DNA from 3 places in the Weissella paramesenteroides genome. Region 1 is predicted to be linked to each of the others. Evidence: predicted binding sites of a transcription regulator. Region 1 holds the regulator's gene; each other region holds the start of a gene.
The links. Region 1 encodes Rex, which represses fermentation and respiration genes when NADH is low (regulators of the CRP and FNR family bind a similar motif). Its sites were predicted from a motif close to TTGTGAANTANTTCACAA; they were not measured.

Region 2: QRX23_RS09655 (alpha-hydroxy-acid oxidizing protein) is a predicted target of Rex. The motif match lies at 1,644-1,661, and genes of this name have one in related genera.
Region 3: adhP (alcohol dehydrogenase AdhP) is a predicted target of Rex. The motif match lies at 2,474-2,491, and genes of this name have one in related genera.

What each region holds. Positions count from the first base shown of each region.
Region 1 covers NZ_CP130559.1:651,622-656,122, forward strand. The annotation lists gene QRX23_RS03250 (Gfo/Idh/MocA family protein) at 1-34, shown strand, start outside; gene QRX23_RS03255 (DEAD/DEAH box helicase) at 60-1,355, shown strand; gene QRX23_RS03260 (redox-sensing transcriptional repressor Rex) at 1,801-2,436, shown strand; gene QRX23_RS03265 (metal-dependent transcriptional regulator) at 2,509-3,165, opposite strand; gene QRX23_RS03270 (hypothetical protein) at 3,353-3,667, shown strand; gene QRX23_RS03275 (folate family ECF transporter S component) at 3,812-4,351, opposite strand; THF riboswitch at 4,389-4,481, opposite strand.
Region 2 covers NZ_CP130559.1:1,922,448-1,926,948, forward strand. The annotation lists gene QRX23_RS09645 (TrkH family potassium uptake protein) at 1-344, opposite strand, end outside; gene rlmH (23S rRNA (pseudouridine(1915)-N(3))-methyltransferase RlmH) at 1,078-1,557, shown strand; gene QRX23_RS09655 (alpha-hydroxy-acid oxidizing protein) at 1,803-2,897, shown strand; gene QRX23_RS09660 (formate/nitrite transporter family protein) at 2,947-3,807, shown strand; gene QRX23_RS09665 (thiamine pyrophosphate-dependent enzyme) at 4,088-4,501, shown strand, end outside.
Region 3 covers NZ_CP130559.1:361,520-366,020, reverse strand. The annotation lists gene QRX23_RS01675 (hypothetical protein) at 1-381, opposite strand, end outside; gene QRX23_RS01670 (oleate hydratase) at 512-2,290, opposite strand; gene adhP (alcohol dehydrogenase AdhP) at 2,561-3,577, shown strand; gene QRX23_RS01660 (5-methyltetrahydropteroyltriglutamate--homocysteine S-methyltransferase) at 3,673-4,501, opposite strand, start outside.

The DNA.
Region 1 (4,501 bases):
TGCAGGCATTGTATTTCCTGCTGATGAACAATAAATAAACACAATATAAAGGAGACAAAATGGATTCCCGTTTTGAAGAACGATTAACTAGTGTTGGGTTTACCACACTAACACCAATTCAGGAAGCTGTCGCTGAACCGCTAGCAAGTGGCCAATCGATTGATGCACTTGCACCAACAGGGACAGGGAAAACATTGGCTTTCACGTGGCCATTGCTACCTGAATTGGTGCCAGAAGATGGTGAACAGCTATTGATCTTGGCACCATCACAAGAATTAGCCATGCAGACAACTCGTGTTATCCGTGATTGGGCGAATGTTTTATCGTTGAAGGTATTATCCTTAACAGGTGGTGCAAATATTAAGCATCAACTGGACCGATTAAAAAAACATCCAGAAATTTTGATTGGTACGCCAGGACGTGTTAGTGAATTAATTGCAAATGGTAAACTAAAATTGGAACGTTTACGTACGTTGATTTTAGATGAAGCAGATGAATTGTTACGCGATGACACAGCAAATCAAATTGACCTGATTTGGGATGCTATTGATGACGATGATGTACAAGTTGCATTATTTGGTGCAACAGAAGTTGATCAGTCAACAGCAAGTGGTTTGTTTAACCGCGATTTTTTGCGTATCGATCAACGTCAGGTTAAAATTCCGACAGCAATTAAACATGAATTTTGGCCAACAGCACGTGATCAACGCCAAAAAAGATTGCGCCAATTGGCAACGCAAAAACATTTTCAAGCAATCGTATTTTTTAACACAACGAAGCAATTAAAAATAACGGCAAGCTTTTTAGCCCATGAACATGTTGCAATGGCTACGCTGGTACGTGGTGATTCTAGTACGACCAGATCAAAATCATTAACGAACTTCCGTCAGGGGAAAGCAAAATTTTTACTCACAACAGATGTGGCTGCTAGAGGCCTTGATATTCCTGATTTACCGGCAATTATAAATTTTGATTTACCACGTGATGGAGAAACATACACACATCGTGCTGGGCGTACTGGGCGTATGGGTAAGGCAGGTACGGTAATTTCCTTTGGAAACGATCATGATTATCGTGATTTAAAAAAAATGGTAACAGTTGATATTCAGACCATTTCTGGTAATCATGTATTACCAAGTAAAAAAACAGCGATTGTTGCTGAGAAAATAGCACCACGCAAGCCGGCAACGCCTAGTTCATCTTCAACATCAGACAAGCCACGGACTAATAATAAGGCAACACAACGTAAGAAGTCTGAGGTGACAAACGTTATTTCACGTCAGGAGCGCTTTGATAAAGAAAAGCGCGCAAAGCGTAAGCATCGTAAAAATAAGGGTAAGCCAAAACATAATTAATACATTTTTAGCCAAAAAAGACAGCGAGACAAAAGTCGTTTTGAAGCCGGTGTGTAACGTAGTTTTCGTCATTTTTGGCCGAAGCAAAGCGAAGGACAGAAATGTCGTAAATTGCGTTACATTGAGGCTTCAGACTTTTGGAACGCGTTTATGCTGTCAAACTAACATGCGTTTAATTAATATCTTTTAGCACAAAAAGAAGAGGCTGAGACAACATCTGTCCCAGCCTCTTCTTTTTTAAGGTTATCACCGAAGTTTCAGTCACTTTTTTATCAAAAATCCAGCATTCCGGAAACGCTTACAGAAAATGGTGGTTTGTGAATTAATAATTGTTATTTCGTTCACATAATGTGCTATATATGGTATGATTATAACTAATAAGAGGTTCACAATGTTGGAGTTAGATTGTGAAATAGTTAAAATTTGGAAAAAGAGGTCGAACAAAATGGTTGAACATGATATTCCTAGAGCAACGGCAAAACGATTGCCAATTTACTATCGTTATTTGAAGTTGTTGTTAGATTCTGGGACTGTCCGCGTTTCATCAAATGAATTATCTGATGCAGTAAAGTTTGATGCTGCAACAATTCGACGTGATTTTTCTTATTTTGGAGCACTAGGAAAACGTGGGTATGGGTATGACGTGGAAGCTTTGATGAAGTTTTTTGGTGAAATTTTGAATCAAGATACTTTAGCTTCTGTTGCATTAGTCGGAGTAGGAAATCTAGGACAAGCTTTGTTGAATTTTAATTTTCACCAAAGTTCAAATGCACGCATTGCAGCAGCATTTGATGTTAATCCTGATATTGTTAATACAATTCAATCAGGAATTCCTGTATATAGTTTAGATGATTTAGAGAAGCAAATTACAGATCAACGAATTGACGTTGCAATTGTCACCGTACCTGCTGATGTTGCGCAAGACGTTGCTAAGCGCTTGGCAACGGCAGGCATTCGAGGTATTTTGAATTTCACGCCATTGCGTTTAGATGTACCAAAATCAATTCGCGTTCAGAACGTTGACTTAACAAATGAGTTGCAAACGTTGTTGTACTTTATTAATAATTTTGGTGAAAAGTAAATAATAAATACAAAAAAACATTGATGAAATGACATCAATGTTTTTTTGTGTTTTGTATATAAATGGGATAGTTTAGTCGTTGATATAGATAAAATCTGCGGCATGTTGTGTGACTTGGATTGTCCTATCGCCAGAAACTAACACCAATGGTCCATCAAATGGCAGGCGTTCTTTGATTGTCCAAGTGCTGTTTAGGTCTAGATGTAAAGTTTCAGTATATTGTAGTAACTCTAAATCCTCAGTAAAACTGTTAATAGTAACAGTTTCATTATCAGTTGCTTCACGCAATGTCCGTAATGATTTTGGAGAGTAGTGGTGGTCAATATCAGGAATGACAAGACCTTGGGGACTTAGTGATGGGAAATCTAAATATTTATCTAGCGCATTGATGAATTGATCATTTGCATCATGATCAAGATGATCAGCATTAGAATGAGCTTCGGAAATTGACAGTCCTAGTTTTGTGGCACCAAATGTCTCGATCAAACGATGTGATCGGATTAAACGTAAGGCAGTTTCACGTCCAGGTTTCGTTAATGTGACACCATAATAAGGGACCACGTCAACTTCGCCCGCTTCTTGAAGTTTTGCTAACATGTTTGAAACTGATGAAGGGGTTACATTTAAATGCTCAGCAATTTGATTATTTGAAATTTTTGTTGACTCATCGCCGCCGCTTAATTCTAAGATTGTTTGTAAATACTGGGTTTTAGAAATCGATTCGGTCATAATGTGAAAATTCCTCGTTTGTTGTGTAGTAGTTAAGGCTGTTAATTGTATGTTGAAACAGGTAGTCATGTTTTATTTCAGGAAAACAAAATTATATGTTTGTTAAAACATTTATGATAGGTTATCATAATTATGGAAAATTAAATAGTAACTGATACAAGTCAGAAACAAGTTTTGGAGGCTAGATATGCAAGAAGTACAAATGTGCCAAGAGAACAAGTTAGTCCAATGTGCTGTAATTCGGCAACTATTACAAAGCTCACGAGATATTCCAGAGCAGACTGTCTGTCAGCTGATTGCATCATTGGAATCAATGGTTGCTGGCCAGCAAGAAATTTTTGTTGGTCAAGTATATGACAGTTGTGTCTACTGGATTGGATGTGGTGATGTGTGTTCAGAAACGAAATTAACATTTGCCACACCAGATGTCCGTAATAAGTTTGCTAGTTCATTTGAGGTTGCCTGTCGAAAAATCGGGTTGCGCATTCATCGAAGTTACTAATGATAGGTTAAAAAATACTTTCTAATTTCTATAATTAGTCATTTTGATGATAACACTTTTTATGATTTAAGTAACAGAGATATTTCTTTAACAGCCGGTATACCAGAAAAGCCAGTCAATATTATGACTGGCTTTTCATTTGTTTTATATTTTTTGTTGTAATTGTTCAATCGTCTGATTGTTAAGCAAAAAATATAATAAAATACTTTGAATAGGTAAAAAGATAAGCTGTTTAATAATACGGATCCACAATAGAGAAATAATTGTGCCACTATTATGAATATTACCGATCATGGCAACCCATAGTGTGTTAAGAATCACATTAACAACGACCAAAACGATACTTACGGTAATGATTACTCGCAACCAAGATATTGTCTGTTGCTTATAGAAAGAGAAACCATAAATTGCAGCACCCAAGACAGCAGATAGGGTAAATCCCCAGAAATAACCATAGCCATTAATCAAACTACCAAGCACATCAGTAAAGATTGCGACTAGCATCCCCCAGGCAGGACCATACCATTTGGCAATGATTCCGACAATTAAGAAGGTAAAGCCAACTTTTACCGTGGCGGTACCCAATGAGAAACGACTGATGACTAATTGTAAGGCAATTAAAATCCCTAGCATTGTCAATTGCTTCGTTCGTAAACGTGGTAAACCATATTCTAATGTTTTCATTTGAAAACACCTCCTTTTTTTGGAGGGTTTCACTTCTTACAGTGAATGTGATCAAGACATCGCGGTAATCCTTCGTCCATGGCCCACATTCCGTTTCCATGGCACTTAACGCGTCTCAATCTACCCTGTGCATCTAACAATGTTATATTA
Region 2 (4,501 bases), 700 kb from region 1:
TTCAATGCCTGTTGTGCCATTAACCTTGCTTTTAAATCCAAACGTTGACCAGTTATTGCAAATAACAATACCGCAAACGTCATGAATCCTAATGCACCAATTTCAATCATAACCAGCAGGACAATTTGCCCAAACGTCGACCAAGTTGCTGCTGTATTAACAACTGTTAACCCCGTAATAGCCGTGGCTGATACGGCAGTGAACAGGGCATCAAGAAAATTAACATGCACACCGGTTTGCTGCGAAACAGGCATCCTTAATATAAAAGCCCCAACAAATATAATCGCCAAAAATCCAAACGTTAATACCTGTGGTGGCGTTAATTTGCTAAATATTTTTTTCATAATTAAGTATCTCCCAACTTTCTTATATTATACAGGAGCATGGCAAAAGTTTTTCACAGATTTTTGTGGATAACTTGAGGAAAAGTCCACGTATTCCACCGCTTTCTGTGGAAAACATGTGAATAACTCGTAATTTATTGTTGAGAAACCCTATTAAATCAATGCATATGTCAATGTGGATAACCTGTTAAAACTAATTGTAATGAACAAAAGGTTATTAAATTAGGCTTTTAGCTTTAAATTAGGTTAAACCTTGCACGAAAATTGAAATTTAACCTAATCATCGTTCAATTTATCAAAATTATACGTTTTTAAACCGTTTTATCAGAATTATAAAGCTTAATTATTCCTATAAAAAGCAAAAATATCGAATGTTATCTTGGTTTTAGCTTCATATATTTTGTAAAATGATTTAAAAGCAACTTTTTATATTGTGTATAACTTTTTTCATGCTTATTTATTATGAGTATAATTTCACTAATTTAGCGTTTACAAATGCCGTTATCATCACTTTTCACAAGTTATCCACAACCATTATTCACAACAGTGGATAAATGTCTAAAAATATTCACAAAGATCGCTGTACACTCTGGTATAATAATGCTCGCAGGCATTTTTTAGGTTGTGGTTAACTTGTGGATAACGTATTTTTTACGATTTTTTTTAGTACTTATCCACATCTTATAAAACAGTTTATAAAATTAACGAACTATTTAAGAAAGGCACACAAACAATGAACATAAAAATTATCGGTGTTGGCAAATTAAAGGAAAAATACCTGAAAGATGGTATTGCAGAATACGCAAAACGTTTGCATAAATTCGCAAAAGTAGAAATTATTGAAGTTCCTGACGAAAAAGCACCCGAACAATTATCACAGGCCCAAATGGATCAAGTGATGGCAAAAGAAGGTAACCGTATCCTTAATAAAATTAAAGATAAGGAGTACGTTTTTGCATTAGCAATTAAAGGAACAGAGCGCTCTAGTGAAGAACTTGCTGCTGAAATCGATCATTTAACAACCACAGGTAAATCTGATTTAACTTTTGTGATTGGTGGATCATTAGGGTTAGCACCAGAAGTTCTAAAACGTGCCAACACACAAATAAGTTTTGGTCGTTTCACATTACCACATCAATTAATGCGTCTAGTATTAACTGAACAAATTTACCGTAGTTTTATGATTAATGCACATACGCCTTATCATAAATAGTCCATACGAATCGCAAATTTTTTGACCAAATTTTGTATATATAAACATTATTAAATACATTTTCTAGTTTCCATGAAATGTCCCATATGTGATTAAATAAACAATGATTTTGCATGATAAACGATATTAATTTTAATATTAAATCTTGTATTCAGGAATTAAATAGTGTAAGGTACTCCTTGTAGGTTCGATGTAAACGCTTACACTAATTGAGAGTTTATTTAATTTTAAGGAGATTTATACATATGGCAGAATACATTGCTAGTGAACGTGAAGGAAAAATTGATTTTGTTAATACAAATGATTTAGAAGAAGCTGCTGCAAATGTGATCCCAAAAGGTGGGTATGGGTACATTCAAAGTGGCGCTGGTGATCTAATCACGTACAAGAACAATATCAAAGCATTCGATAAAAAGGTAATTGTACCTGGTGTCTTACGTGATGTTGAAAATCCAGATACATCCGTTGATTTCCAAGATATGCATCTAACAGCACCAATTATTATGGCACCGGTTGCTGCACATGGTTTAGCTCACGTTGAAGGTGAAAAGTATTCAGCTAAAGGTGTTGCAAACTTTGGTTCAATTTTCACGGCTTCATCATTCGCATCAACAACACTAGAAGATATTCGTGAAGCTGGTGGTCAAGATGCTAACCAATGGTTCCAATTCTACATGAGTAAGGACAATGGTATTAACGACCAGATTATTGCAACTGCTGAACGCAACGGTTCAAAGGCAATCGTTTTAACTGCTGATGCAACCCTTGGTGGTAACCGTGAAGCTGACAAGCGTAATCACTTTACTTTCCCATTGGCGATGCCTATTGTGGCTGCTTACCAATCTGGTGTTGGCCAAACAATGGATGCTGTCTACAAGTCCGCTAAGCAAAAGTTAGCACCTCGTGATGTTGAATACATTGCCAGTCATACTGATATCCCTGTTTATGTTAAGGGTGTTCAATCTGCTGAAGATGTTTACCGCTCACTAGATGCTGGGGCGCGTGGAATCTGGGTAACAAACCATGGTGGTCGCCAATTAGATGGTGGACCCGCAGCCTTTGAATCATTAGAAATTGTTGCTGAAGCAGTTAATGGTCGCGCACCCGTTGTCTTTGATAGTGGTGTTCGTCGTGGTCAACACGTCTTCAAGGCCCTTGCTTCTGGTGCTGATCTTGTTGCTATTGGTCGTCCTGTTATTTACGGTCTATCACTTGGTGGTGCAACTGGTGTTGAACAAGTCTTTAACTTCTTTAAGGATGAGTTGGCTCTAGTTATGCAATTAGCTGGTACTCAAACGATCGATGACGTTAGAAAGTTTACTTTACGAGACGCTTGGTAATAAAAAATAAACTCAAATAAAAATATTGACTGATATATTAGGAGAAGACATGGATATACCACAAGATAGAGATTATGCTGCTGAAATTCCCAGTGTAGCAGCAAAAGAAGCACCCGTTGAGAAATCACCGTTATTTAAAAAAATCGATGATGCCTTAATGAATAAAGTTGCATTATTTAACAATAGTTATGCGCGTTATGCAGCTCGTTCAATGTTGGCAACATTATTCTTAACGTTAGGTACTGCGGCAGCCTTTGGTACTGCCATACAAGCCGAAAAGTTTTTACCAGGATCTGGTAAGTTTACCTTTGCCTTTATGTTTAGCTGGTCACTGGTTATGATTATCTTTATGGGAGCCGAACTAGGTACCTCTAATATGCTTTTCATGACGGTTGGTGTTTACCGGAAGAAATTAAAGTTCTCTAAAGCCGCTAAAATTCTTGGCACAACACTATTGTTCAACCTAATTGGTGGTATCATTTTTGCTTATATGGTTTCCTTAACCGGTCCATTCCAAGACTTACCAGCTGGTAATTACTTGTTTACCGGAATCGCTGCCAAATTAAGCAAGTCATCAATTCAAATTTTCGTTGAAGCAATCTTTGCTAACGTCATCGTTAACACAGCATTCTTTATCAACTTACGTATGAAGGATGATGCAGGTAAAGTTATGGCCATTATTTTCGTCATCTTTATCTTCGCATTCTTGGGATACGAACACGTTATCGCTAACTTCCCAGCATTCTCATTAGCATTTTTCGCATCACATGGAACAATTCCTGGCATGACACTTGTTAGTGTTATTCATAATTTGTTCTTTGCTTTGATTGGAAACTATGTTGGTGGTGGCTTGTTGATCGGTATGACCTACGCTTGGTTGAACCGTACAAAGACATCATACGTTGACTAATAAACATTTCATAGAAATGTAAAAAGCATTGCAGCTGGTGGGGCTGCAATGCTTTTTTAGTGTTATCTTTTACATCCTTGAAACCGCATATTTAGCAAGCCTTTTGGCGATATTTTCCTATTTCAAATCTGCAATTTCTCAAAACAAATTCAAATAAAACTCTTTACTTACAAAAAGTAAGTGTTAAACTAGAATTTGTTCGTTAATTGAACACAACTAGGAAAATAAAACTAAGAACGATTTTATACCGCTCTTTCAGATTTGAAAGGAAGTATTTGCCATGTCAAAGATGATAGCAGGACAAGCATTAGCAAAAGTTTTAGAGAAGTGGGACGTTGATCACGTCTACGGTATAACAGCAGATTCAATCAATAATTTAGTTGATGGTTTGTACTTAGAACGCGAAAATATTAAATATGTTCAGGTACGCCATGAAGAAATTGGCGCTTTATCAGCTGCGGCCGATTCAAAACTAACTGGTACAATCGGGGTTGCTTTTGGTTCAGCAGGACCAGGTTCAGTACATATGTTAAACGGTTTGTATGATGCAAAAATGGATCATACACCTGTTTTAGCTTTGGTCGGTCAATCAGCAACTGGAGTAATGAACACCAATTTCTTCCAAGAAATGAATCAAGATCCCATCTTTGCGGATGTTGCAACATTCCATAAGCAAGTTGTTAGTGCTGATCAA
Region 3 (4,501 bases), 290 kb from region 1:
TGTTTGAAACAATTTACTGCGTTGTTGGTATCTTGCCTTATACTTCGGTGACATTTCCCTAAAATCTGGCAGAACAATCGCTAATCCACCACCTAACAAAGTAGGTGGCACATATTGATAATTTAGATCGGCCTTGGCATGATAACCAAACCAGTGAATAATTTTATAGTTAAAGCCGCGCCATAATAAATAGACGGGGAAAAATATCGCCACTGGACCAGCATTTGGATTGCCATAGTCCGTTTCAGAGACCATCCCAAGTCCTTCTGAAAATCCTTCCGCAAACGCTAAACTAAAAAATATATTCACTAGTTGTGACAATGCAAAGAGCAAATTAAACAAGTATTTAAAATCATGTCCCTGATGACTTTTTTGACTCATAATCTCCTCCTTATCTTCTTGTTGCCTATTATAGCGCTTTCACATTATTCTATAAACAAAGCTTAAAATAAAAAGTTGGAACCTATTCGTTGGTCCCAACTTCATTTTCTAACGTTCTTTCAATATCCGATTAAAGCAACCCAGCTTCTTTCAACAACTCTGCTACCCAGGTATCATCAATTTTATGCAATGCTGTTTTTTGAACCAACTTTGGTATATGCAAATCAATATCAGTTAGCTTCTTTTTATCATTCATATAGTAAACCGCACGCAATAGTGTTCGAATATCATAAACTGAATTAAACACCTCTGGCACTGCCCGTTCAACATTTAATAACGTATATACGGATTCCATCGCTGTTCGAATTGAATACTCCGTTGTAAAGACTGTATCACGTGTTGGTGATTCAGCAAAATTACCAATAAACGCCAAATTCACTGATCCATCCGGTACAACTGCTGGTCGATCACCAGCAACTCTCGGCATAAAGTATGAAGTAATAAACGGCATATAAACCGGAACTGTATTAATATTCTCCTGCTTTGCCAATGCTTTAATTTTTGTTTCTGGTACACCCAAGTGATATAACCACTCTTGTGTAATTTCTTCACCAGTACTTTCAACAACTGTCTTATCAACAAAATTTCCCTTTGTGTCAGAATACAAAGCATATAGCCAAACGACAACTTCATTTTCAGTCTGTTGTTTAAAATGTGGTTGTCGATGAACTGCAAAGCTCATCAGCCAATTAGAGTCTGTAATCGTTACAATACCACCCGTATTGACTTTATGATCATGTAAATCACGATTCGTTAAACGCTCAATGTAAGGTTCCAGCTCACTATTCTTAATCGTGAGTGTTGCTGCCACATGCCAGCTTTTTTCTGGTAAATTGTCATAAAATACTGCTGGATGACCAAATTCTTCTGATTGTTCGGCAAGATTATTCCAAAGTGTCCAACTGCCACCTAATTCATTGGTAACTGGTGCTGCTTCATAATGAGAACCATATGTGGAACTCTCAGTAATCGACCCATTTGTCACAAATATTAAATCATTCGGTGTTAATTGCTGCTCCTTTTGTTCACCATCCACATGCATGAATAACTTACGTGCCGTTTTCGTATGATCATCATCATTAATATCAACATCAATATTGTCGACTGTCGTATTATACTGAAAATCAACTCCAAACCCTTCAAGATACTTAATGATTGGTAAAACCATTGAATCATATTGATTGTATCGGTTAAATTTCAATGCTTTAAAATCAGGTAGCCCATCGATATGATGAATAAAACGCATCGTGTAACGGCGCATTTCAATAGCTGAATGCCATTTTTCGAAAGCGAACATCGTTGCCCAATACATCCAGAAATTACTCTCAAAAAATTCAGGTGAGAAAAATTCTTCAATTGTCGTGCGCCCAAGTTTTGATTCTGGTGTCATGATTAACTTGATGAGTTCAACTGACTTTTCATCTAAGGTATACTGACCGTCAGTTGGCACACGTTGTCCTCGTTTATAAATTAAACGGGTGTTTGAAGAATTTGGATCATCTTTATCTAACCAATAAAATTCATCTAAATATGATGCTCCGGGAATCTCTAACGATGGAATTGAACGATACATATCCCACATCGTTTCAAAATGATTTTCCATTTCGCGGCCACCACGTGTGACCAATCCAATATTTGGTCGCTCAGTACCATCTAACGAACCACCAGGTACAGACAATTCTTCTAAAATATGAACTTGCTTACCTGGCATCTGGCCATCACGAACCAAGAATACTGCTGCGGCTAAACCTGCTAGACCACCACCGACAATGTAAGCCGATTTTTGATCAACACCGGCTGGCTTTCTTGGGTGTGCAAATGCTTCAAAATTACCACTACTGTAATTCATAAATTATTCCCCCTCTTCAATGCAATAAACCATGGTTTTTCAAATCAAAATCTCTAAGAAATACTACTTAATCCGTACTCCTTACCCCTAGAATACACATATTTAATTAAAATTACACTATACAGAAATGATGAATTTGTTTAACACATTGTTAAATAAAATAAGTAGTATTTTCGCGTTTATTTGTGATTATTTTCACTTTACCTTTTTTACCTTTTTTGATATGCTTTAAGTGTTTAAATATCAATAAATAATTTGGGGGAAACTACTATGAAAGCAGCCGTTGTCAGAGATAATTGTGATGGATATGTTGATATTAAAGATGTCCAACTACGGGATTTGAAATATGGTGAAGCACTTGTAAAAATGGAATATTGTGGTTTATGTCACACAGATTTACATGTCGCTGCTGGTGATTTTGGTAAAGTACCAGGTCGCATTATTGGTCACGAAGGTGTTGGAAAAGTGACCAAGATTGCTGACGGTGTAACGAGCCTAAAAATTGGTGATCGGGTATCAATTGCTTGGTTCTACAAAGGATGTGGTCATTGTGAGTATTGTACAACTGGCCGTGAAACCCTTTGTCGAAATGTAGAAAATTCAGGGTTTAATGTTGATGGTGCCATGGCTGAAGAATGCATCGTCCCAGCAGACTATGCAGTTAAGGTTCCTGAAGGTCTCGATCCAATCGAAGCAACTTCATTGACTTGTGCTGGTGTAACTGTCTATAAAGGTCTTAAGACTGGTGATCTAAAACCCGGCCAATGGGTTGAAGTCGTTGGTACCGGTGGTTTAGGTAATTTAGCGGTACAGTATGCCCATAATGTTTTTGGTGCGCATGTTGCTGCGGTAGATATTGATGATGCAAAACTAGCCGCTACTAAGGAATTAGGTGCTGATTTAACGATTAATTCTCGTAACGAAGATGCCTCACAACTGTTGCAAGATAAAGTTGGTGGCGTTCACAGTGCCATCATCACAGCGGTTAGTCCAGATTCATTTACAACAGCCGTTAATGCATTGCGTCCTGATGGTACGTTAGTCGCTATCGCCTTACCTAAGGGAGATATGGGATTGAACATTTCAAAGACAGTGCTAGATGGTATTAAAGTTGCTGGGTCACTAGTTGGTACTCGTCAAGATTTAGCAGAAACATTCCAATTTGGTGCTGAACATCGTGTGAAGCCAATTGTCCACACCCGTAAGCTATCTGAAATTAATGACATCATTGATGAAATGAAGAACAATCAAATTGTTGGTCGTATGGTTATTGATTTCACACACTAATTAACTAATCTATTTCTATCTATAATAGCAGAAAGCCGAGACAAAATGTCTCGGCCTTTTTTGTGCTAAAAATGTATTAATTATAAGCTCGTAAATTAATCACCCCAGACTTCTTGTGCTGTATCAACAACCAAACGGATTTTGTCCCATTGTTGTTGTTCTGTCAACTGATTACCTTCTTCAGTTGAAGCAAAGCCACACTGTGTACTTAATGACAAATTCTCTAGCGGTACATACTGCGTTGCTTCATTAATTCGCTTAATCAACGTTTCCTTTTGCTCAAGCTCTGGTCGTTTACTTGTGACAAGTCCCAAGACTACCTGTGTACCCGCTGGTACTTCTGCTAGTGGTGCAAAATCACCTGAACGTTCATCATCAAATTCTAGATAGAACGCATCAACTTTTTCTTGCGCAAATAAATGACTGGCAACTGGTGCATAACCACCCTTAGCTGCCCATGTTGAATGATAATTACCACGACAAATATGGGTGCTAATACGCAAATCTTCTGGCAAATCTTCAATTGCTGCATTGTTCAACTCTAAGTAAATATTCTGTAATGCGTCACGATCAAATTCACCATTAGTCATTTCTTGCCAAAAATCACTATCAACAACCATCCCCCAAGTACAATCATCGAGCTTCACATCACGACATCCGGCATCATACAATGCCAAAATCAAGTCATGATAGGCTTGACCGATATCATGAACCAACTCAGCATGGTCAGGATAATACTTATGCAATGCCTCTTCATTCTCAACGCCACGTACTAACTCAGCATAAAATTGCGCTGGTGATGGAATACTCTGACGAGCAATAATACCTGGCTGGTCTTGAACTAGCTCATTTAAAAACTTAAAAGCTTTTAAATCATTGTGCTCTGGATCAAAGGCGATTTTGCCAACAACCTGAGCAGAATCA